DNA from 3 places in the Alteromonas lipotrueae genome. Region 3 is predicted to be linked to each of the others. Evidence: predicted binding sites of a transcription regulator. Region 3 holds the regulator's gene; each other region holds the start of a gene.

Evidence for each region. Region 3 encodes sigma-54, which starts transcription at its own class of promoters, with help from an activator protein. Its sites were predicted from a motif close to GTTGGCACGNNNNTNGNNT; they were not measured.
Region 1: the regulator sigma-54 is predicted to act here: its motif matches at 1,370-1,388, upstream of KYS23_RS10005 (DUF4097 family beta strand repeat-containing protein).
Region 2: the regulator sigma-54 is predicted to act here: its motif matches at 1,438-1,456, upstream of KYS23_RS11730 (hemerythrin domain-containing protein).

Annotation. Positions count from the first base shown of each region.
Region 1 covers NZ_JAESDJ010000006.1:29,106-31,379, reverse strand. The annotation lists gene KYS23_RS10015 (DUF445 domain-containing protein) at 1-657, opposite strand, end outside; gene arsC (arsenate reductase (glutaredoxin)) at 661-1,077, opposite strand; gene KYS23_RS10005 (DUF4097 family beta strand repeat-containing protein) at 1,447-2,118, shown strand; gene KYS23_RS10000 (sugar O-acetyltransferase) at 2,150-2,274, shown strand, end outside.
Region 2 covers NZ_JAESDJ010000007.1:131,019-133,292, reverse strand. The annotation lists gene KYS23_RS11735 (diacylglycerol kinase family protein) at 1-1,321, shown strand, start outside; gene KYS23_RS11730 (hemerythrin domain-containing protein) at 1,511-1,954, shown strand; gene KYS23_RS11725 (YqaE/Pmp3 family membrane protein) at 2,052-2,210, opposite strand.
Region 3 covers NZ_JAESDJ010000001.1:167,683-169,956, forward strand. The annotation lists gene ptsN (PTS IIA-like nitrogen regulatory protein PtsN) at 1-74, opposite strand, end outside; gene hpf (ribosome hibernation promoting factor) at 83-370, opposite strand; gene KYS23_RS00695 (RNA polymerase factor sigma-54) at 400-1,884, opposite strand; gene lptB (LPS export ABC transporter ATP-binding protein) at 1,960-2,274, opposite strand, start outside.

The DNA.
Region 1 (2,274 bases), on a different contig from region 3:
TATGAGTGTGGCAGCAATATATTCTTGCGTTTCAGGCTCACCCATCAATTTAGCAACATTCCCTAGCAGCTTATCTAATACAAGCTGATGATGCCGCTCTCGGGTAATACTGCTCAACACAGTGGCTATAAGCTGTTGTAAGTCGAGTTGATTAATTCCTTTTTCAGCTGTTTTGCCGATAAAGGCTTTAACTGGTTTGTCATCCACTAGGCGAAGAATGCCGGCAAGTGCATCACATAAAAATCGGCTTAATTTTTTCGCATGTTGAGGGTCTTCCAACCATCGCCCTGCCCCTTTGGCAGGTTGACTAGATGCAATTAAGCTTTCAATGGCACTAGCATGAAAGAATTTTTCTTTAACAAATAGTGATAAGTTTTGCGCTATCACTCTTTTATTGCTCGCGACAATATTGGTATGAGGAATGGGATACCCAGCAGGTATCGGTTTAAAAAGCGCTGTTACCGCAAACCAGTCGGCGAGCCCACCGACTAATGCAGCTTCACTAGCCATTTTTATCAGCCCCAACCATTTAGCACTAGCCAAGCTGGGAACATACACTTGTGTGACAATGGCTATCACGAAAACACCCGCGGCTATCAATAAGCAAATTAATGCATTTTGCTTCGCTCGCTTTAACTGCGAATGTTTGTCGTGCATAAATTACATCCTTTTACCAAGTTCATCTAATATTTGCTCACCATCTTCTTTAAAATAAGGGCCTGATGGCCAGGAAGGTAGTAAGTCGAGTACTTTTTCACTAGGCCGACAAAGCCCTACGCCTTTTTCTGTGCAAACTATAGGCCTATTTACCAAAACTGGATGTACCAACATAGCATCAAGCAAAATATCGTCTGATACAGACTCATCCAGTAACCCTAACTCTTCTGCCGGTGACTTTGTTGTCCTGAGTGCTTGCCTAGGGGTTAAGTTCGCAGCTGCAAATAAACCAAGTAACTGAGAACGGGTCCAACCTTCGTTCAAATAATCTACAACAATTGGCGAGTACCCAGCATCTTCAATAATTTTAAGCACGTTACGAGATGTGCCGCAGGCGGGGTTATGGTGAATAACAATCATAATTTAGACCTTGTAGGAAAAGTGACTTACTGAATTAAGATAATAACAGGTTAACACATATGATATTTCACATTTATTATCATTTGAGTGTGTGTCCAATTCTCATAGTTTTTGATTAGTTATCAAAGCTGCTTTTACTAACAGCCTTTCACAACGCTCAGCTGTTCAAATAGAAATAACTTGAATGCCGAACAATTGGTGTATTTCGCTATTATCTAGTGAAGTCATCAAAAACTATGGTTGAGAGATGACACGGAAACTATTAAAACATTGATAATTATACTATTTTTATCTTGGCATGCTCTGTGATAGAAAAACATACATTAATGAGTAATTTAGAACGTTAAACAACACTGAAAAGGCTTCACGATGAAAAAAACACTTATTGCCAGCACTTTATGCTTTGCAGCGACAACAATCCTTTCGGGCTGCGTAATTCATGTTGGTAATGCCAGTGCCCAAGAGGGAGAGGATATAAGTAGCGTGTTTGGTAGTGTAGATGTAGCAGAACATCGCTCGGTAGGCGATCTTTCTTCGGTCAATGGCAATGTATCGATTGAAGATCATGCACAAGCGGAAGATATTAGCGTTGTGAACGGCGGTGTAGAGATAGGTTCTCATGTACGCATTGACGACATCAACATCGTGAATGGCGACCTTGATGCGGGATCGAATCTGCATGTAACTAACAGTATTGAAACCGTTAACGGCGATATAAACATTGAAAAGCAAAGTACCATTCAAGGCAGCGTAGAAACGGTTAATGGTGATATTGAAATTGTAGACAGCGTAGTTGAGAACAATATTGAAAGTATGAATGGAGACATCACCCTTAAAGGCGATACCTTAGTTAAGGGCGACATTATATATAAGATGCGTGATGAAGGCTGGCTGGAAAGAAATAGCACAAAACCTAAGCTCACCATCGACGCTGATGTTTCTATCGGCGGCTCAATAATTCTTGAACGCCCTGTAAATATGGATATTGCTAACGCCGCTCTACAAGAAAAAGTGATTGTCAGTTATTCATCTAGCAAGTAAGGTCTTGGTATTATTCCAAATGTAGATTGGCATGAACGAAAAACAGAAAATGTTATCCGGTGAACTCTACTACCCTAGCGATCGTGAGTTAACCGGATTACGCAAGGCCTGCAGGATAAAATTGGACGAGCTTAATGCTACCTGTCAAACAGAACA
Region 2 (2,274 bases), on a different contig from region 3:
AAACAACAATATTAACGCTATTTTAGACGTTACCGCCGAATTCGATGGCTTAGATTGGACAGCCTATCAATTGGATTTTGATTATTTAAACATTCCTGTTCTTGACCATACCAGCCCCACCCAAGAACAACTTACACTTGCAATTAACTGGTTAGATCAACAACTCGTTGAAGGTAAAAATGTCGTAGTGCATTGTGCACTTGGTCGAGGGCGTTCTGTACTAGTGCTAGCCGCCTACCTTTTAGCGAGAGAGCCCTCGTTATCAATTCTAGATGCGATGGACAAGATTCAATCGGTTCGAACGACAGCAAGGCTAAATAAACATCAGTTAGCAGCACTGGAAAAAATAAAGAATGGTGGAAGCTTGTCATTAACTAAGCGCCTTACCCTCATTGCCAACCCTGTTGCTGGCGGGGGTAAATGGGAAGTTGAAAAGGCCGACATTCTGGCAAGATTGAACGAAAAATTTAAAGTCACCGTTAAAGAAACAACAGAAGAAATAAACGGTGAAGCCTTGGCTAAAGAAGCCTTAGCCGATGGGGCACAAATTATTGTTGCCTGTGGTGGCGATGGTACCATTACTGAGGTGGCCAATGCCCTCACCGATAAGAATGTAACACTAGGGGTTATTCCCCTTGGTACGGCCAATGCCCTTTGTCAGGTACTTCATGGTTATGCTAGCAAAATTGTTCCCATCAGCACAGCGTGTGACGTCATTATTAACGGTAAAACTGCAGATATTGATACTGCCCAGTGTAATGGCAGAATGATGTTACTGGTTGCGGCTGTCGGGTTTGAAGAGCATATGATATCTGCCGCAGGACGAGGAGAAAAAGACTCTGGTGGACAATTTGCCTACCTTAAGGGGCTTTGGGAGGCCATTGGCAAAAACGAAAACCTTGGTCTTCAGGTAAAGTTTAATGATGAAGAAGCCCAGCACTTAGAAACACCAAGCTTAGTGATCGCCAATGCTGCGCCAATTACCACCGCACTCGCGCAAGGCGGAGACTTACCAGATGTGACTGATGGTAAATTAGATATCACGTGGCTAACCCCACAAGATTCATCTGACCGTCAATTACTCTCTTTGGCAGAGCTCGTCTTTGGTCCTGAAGATTACAAAACCAGTTCAGACAGTATCAGGCATAAACAGTCCCCATCGATATCCCTTTATTTTGACGAGGAAATATCTTACGCGGTTGATGGTGAGATATTCAGCGCAAGTGAAATCAGTATCACCACACACCCCGCGAGTCTCCGAGTATTAACGGGCATAGACCATGCGCAAAATAACAGTCAATTCACGACAGAAAAACGATAAGTAAAGATTACCGCAAACGCTATGTAAGAAATGCATTAATTAAGCGGCTGCTTATGTATTGAAACGATAATCAGCCGCTAAAAGCTTTACTTACAGTGACTTAGTGAACGCAATATAGTGGAACGCTTCTCGCATTGGTTAACGTGCTTTTTACGCCACATTTTAGTACAACTAGTTGAGGGATTACCGATGAAGATTTTCGAAGCGTTACGCCAAGATCATGAGAAACAAAGATTGTTACTTAAAATTCTCGCTGAGACCAGTGGAGACACGGCTGCACGCCGAGAGTATTACCAAGAGCTTAAAAATCAGCTCGAAAGTCATGCCATTGCGGAGGAGCGCCATTTTTATTCTCCCCTCCTTAAAAAGGATGACGCCGTAGAGTTAACCCGTCACGGTATTGCAGAACATCACGAAATTGATGAGCTAATCGAAAAACTGGATGAGACTAAAATGGACTCACCAGGATGGCTACGTCACTTGAAATCGCTTCAGGAAAAAGTTGAGCATCACCTTGCTGATGAAGAGCAAGAGTTTTTCCAGGTGGCTGGTCGACTTCTTAACGATTCTCAGAAGAATAAACTTGCCGATGCTTACCAAGAGGAAATGGCAAAAGAACTTGCGCCTCTTTAGGCTCAAGTGTTACTCAAATCATAACGATACGAAAAAGGCCAGTCATAGACTGGCCTTTCTTTTCATGCTTGGTTTTACTAAAAGTTAGTAAAATAAACTATCGTTTAGCGATAATGTACACGGCGTGGATAACACCAGGGAAGTAGCCTAACAACGTTAAAAGGATGTTTATCCAAAACTGAGCGCCAATACCAACTTGTAAGAACACACCTAAAGGAGGCAGTAAGATTGAAAGTATAATGCGAATAATGTCCATAATAATATCCTTGTTTTTGAAGTAATTTCACAGTTCACCCACTCTAACTGCGGTATTTTAAGTT
Region 3 (2,274 bases):
AGAATACGTTTTTTACTGTTACATTGAACCGCACACTCGGTGCGGTCCAAACTTACTATGGCTTGAATTTCCATATTAATATTTAGTGCTTTTTCAGCTTTTCCTTATGCTTGATAACTTGCCTGTCGAGCTTGTCGATCATGCTGTCTATCGCCGCATACATGTCGGTGTTATGTGATGAAGCAAACACTTCTGCTCCGCTGAGGTGCATGGTGGCTTCGGCTTTTTGATTAAGTTTTTCGACGTTCAGGATGACATGCACATTAGATATGTGATCAAAGTGACGCTCTAGTTTGCTGAACTTAGTATCGACATAGCTACGCAAAGAATCAGTAATTTCGACATGATGACCGGTAAGGTTGATTTGCATATTTCGTCTTCCTTAAATTATCAAGGCCTTTAAATAAGGCTTTTGCGTTGGTTTGACGGCGGAATCGATAATGATTCCCGGTATTTTGCTATTGTCCGCCGGGCAACTTTGATGCCTTGTTCGGCCAACAATTGAGCAATCTTGCTATCGCTTAATGGCTTGCTGGGCGTTTCCGCAGCCACAAGCTTTTTAATTAGTGCGCGAATAGCGGTAGATGAACACTCACCACCAGATTCCGTTGCTACGTGACTAGAGAAGAAATATTTCAACTCAAATATGCCACGTGGGGTATGCATATATTTTTGCGTGGTGACACGTGAGATGGTGGATTCATGCATATCTACCATTTCTGCGACATCATTTAGCACCATTGGTTTCATCATTTCTGGGCCGTGCTCGAAAAAGCCCATTTGTTGCTGCACAATACAGTTTGCTACTTTCATCAAGGTGTCGTTCCTTGATTCAAGGCTTTTTATAAACCATTTGGCTTCTTGCATATGTGAGCGAATAAATTGCGAATCGCTGCTGTTTTTAGAGCGTCTGCTCATAGCGGCATATTGCTGATTTACGCTTAACTTTGGCAAGCTATCGGGGTTAAGTTCTACCACCCAGCGGCCATTCTTCTTGTTTACCGAAACATCAGGAATAACGTATTCCGGTTCTTTGGTAATTAATGCACTACCTGGACGAGGATTCAACGTTTGCAGTAAGCGCATGGCTTCGCGAAGTTGATCTTCTTTCAAACGGCTCTTGCGCATTAACGTACGGTAGTCTTTGCTGCTAAGTAGGTCCGAGTACTCATTGATAAGTTGTCTTGCTTCTGCAAGCCATGGCGTATCGTCTGAGAACTGGCGAAGCTGTACAAGCAAACATTCTTGCGGTGTACGCGAACCTGAACCGATAGGGTCGAACATTTGAATACGTTTGAGTACACATTCAACTTCGTCCATTTCCACCAATTCTTCTACGTCGTCAGAATTCACCGATTCTAAAATCTGTTCGATGGGGACGTTCAGGTAACCAGATTCATCGATTGAGTCGATAATGGCGGTAGCAATGGCGCGGTCGGTATCCGAAAACGGGGTTAACCGCATTTGCCATAGCAAGTGGTCTTGAATATTGTCGGTGGTTTCACCCTGAAACAGTTGGTCGTCATCATTATTTGATGGACCAGGAGCGGGAGCAGAAGAGGCCGAGTAATACTCATCCCACGTACTGTCGATTGGCAGTTCATCGGGAAGGTCGTTCTTTTCAAGCGCGTCACCTGCTTCTAACGAATCGCTAGATGCAGTAGGAGCAGCTTCTACAGAAGGGTCGTCGCCGTCCATGTTGTTTTTCTCAACAGGATGGTCATCGCCGCCTTCTTCAACTTCCAAAAGTGGGTTTGAGTCTAGTGCTTCCTGAATCTCTTGTTGCAGGTCGAGCGTAGACAACTGCAGCAGCTTGATTGCCTGCTGCAACTGCGGTGTCATGGTAAGTTGTTGACTGAACTTTAGCTGTAAAGATGGTTTCATCTACGTCTTATTTTTAAACTCTTGTTGTGAATATACCCGTGCTTAAAACTGAAAATGACAATTCGGTTACAGTAACTATAGCCTGAATTGTTCTCCTAGGTATACATCCCTTACTTTCTGATTACTTAAAACTTGTTCTGCTGTCCCTTGCGCGATGAGTTCGCCTTGGCTCACAATATACGCTTTCTCACACACATCCAGTGTTTCTCTTACGTTGTGATCGGTGATGAGGATTCCAATTCCTCTGTCACGAAGATGTTGAATGATCTTCTTTATATCATTAACCGATATAGGATCAACACCAGCAAATGGCTCATCAAGCAAAATAAATTGCGGATCAGCGGCTAATGCTCGCGCGATTTCTACCCGGCGACGTTCACCACCGGATAA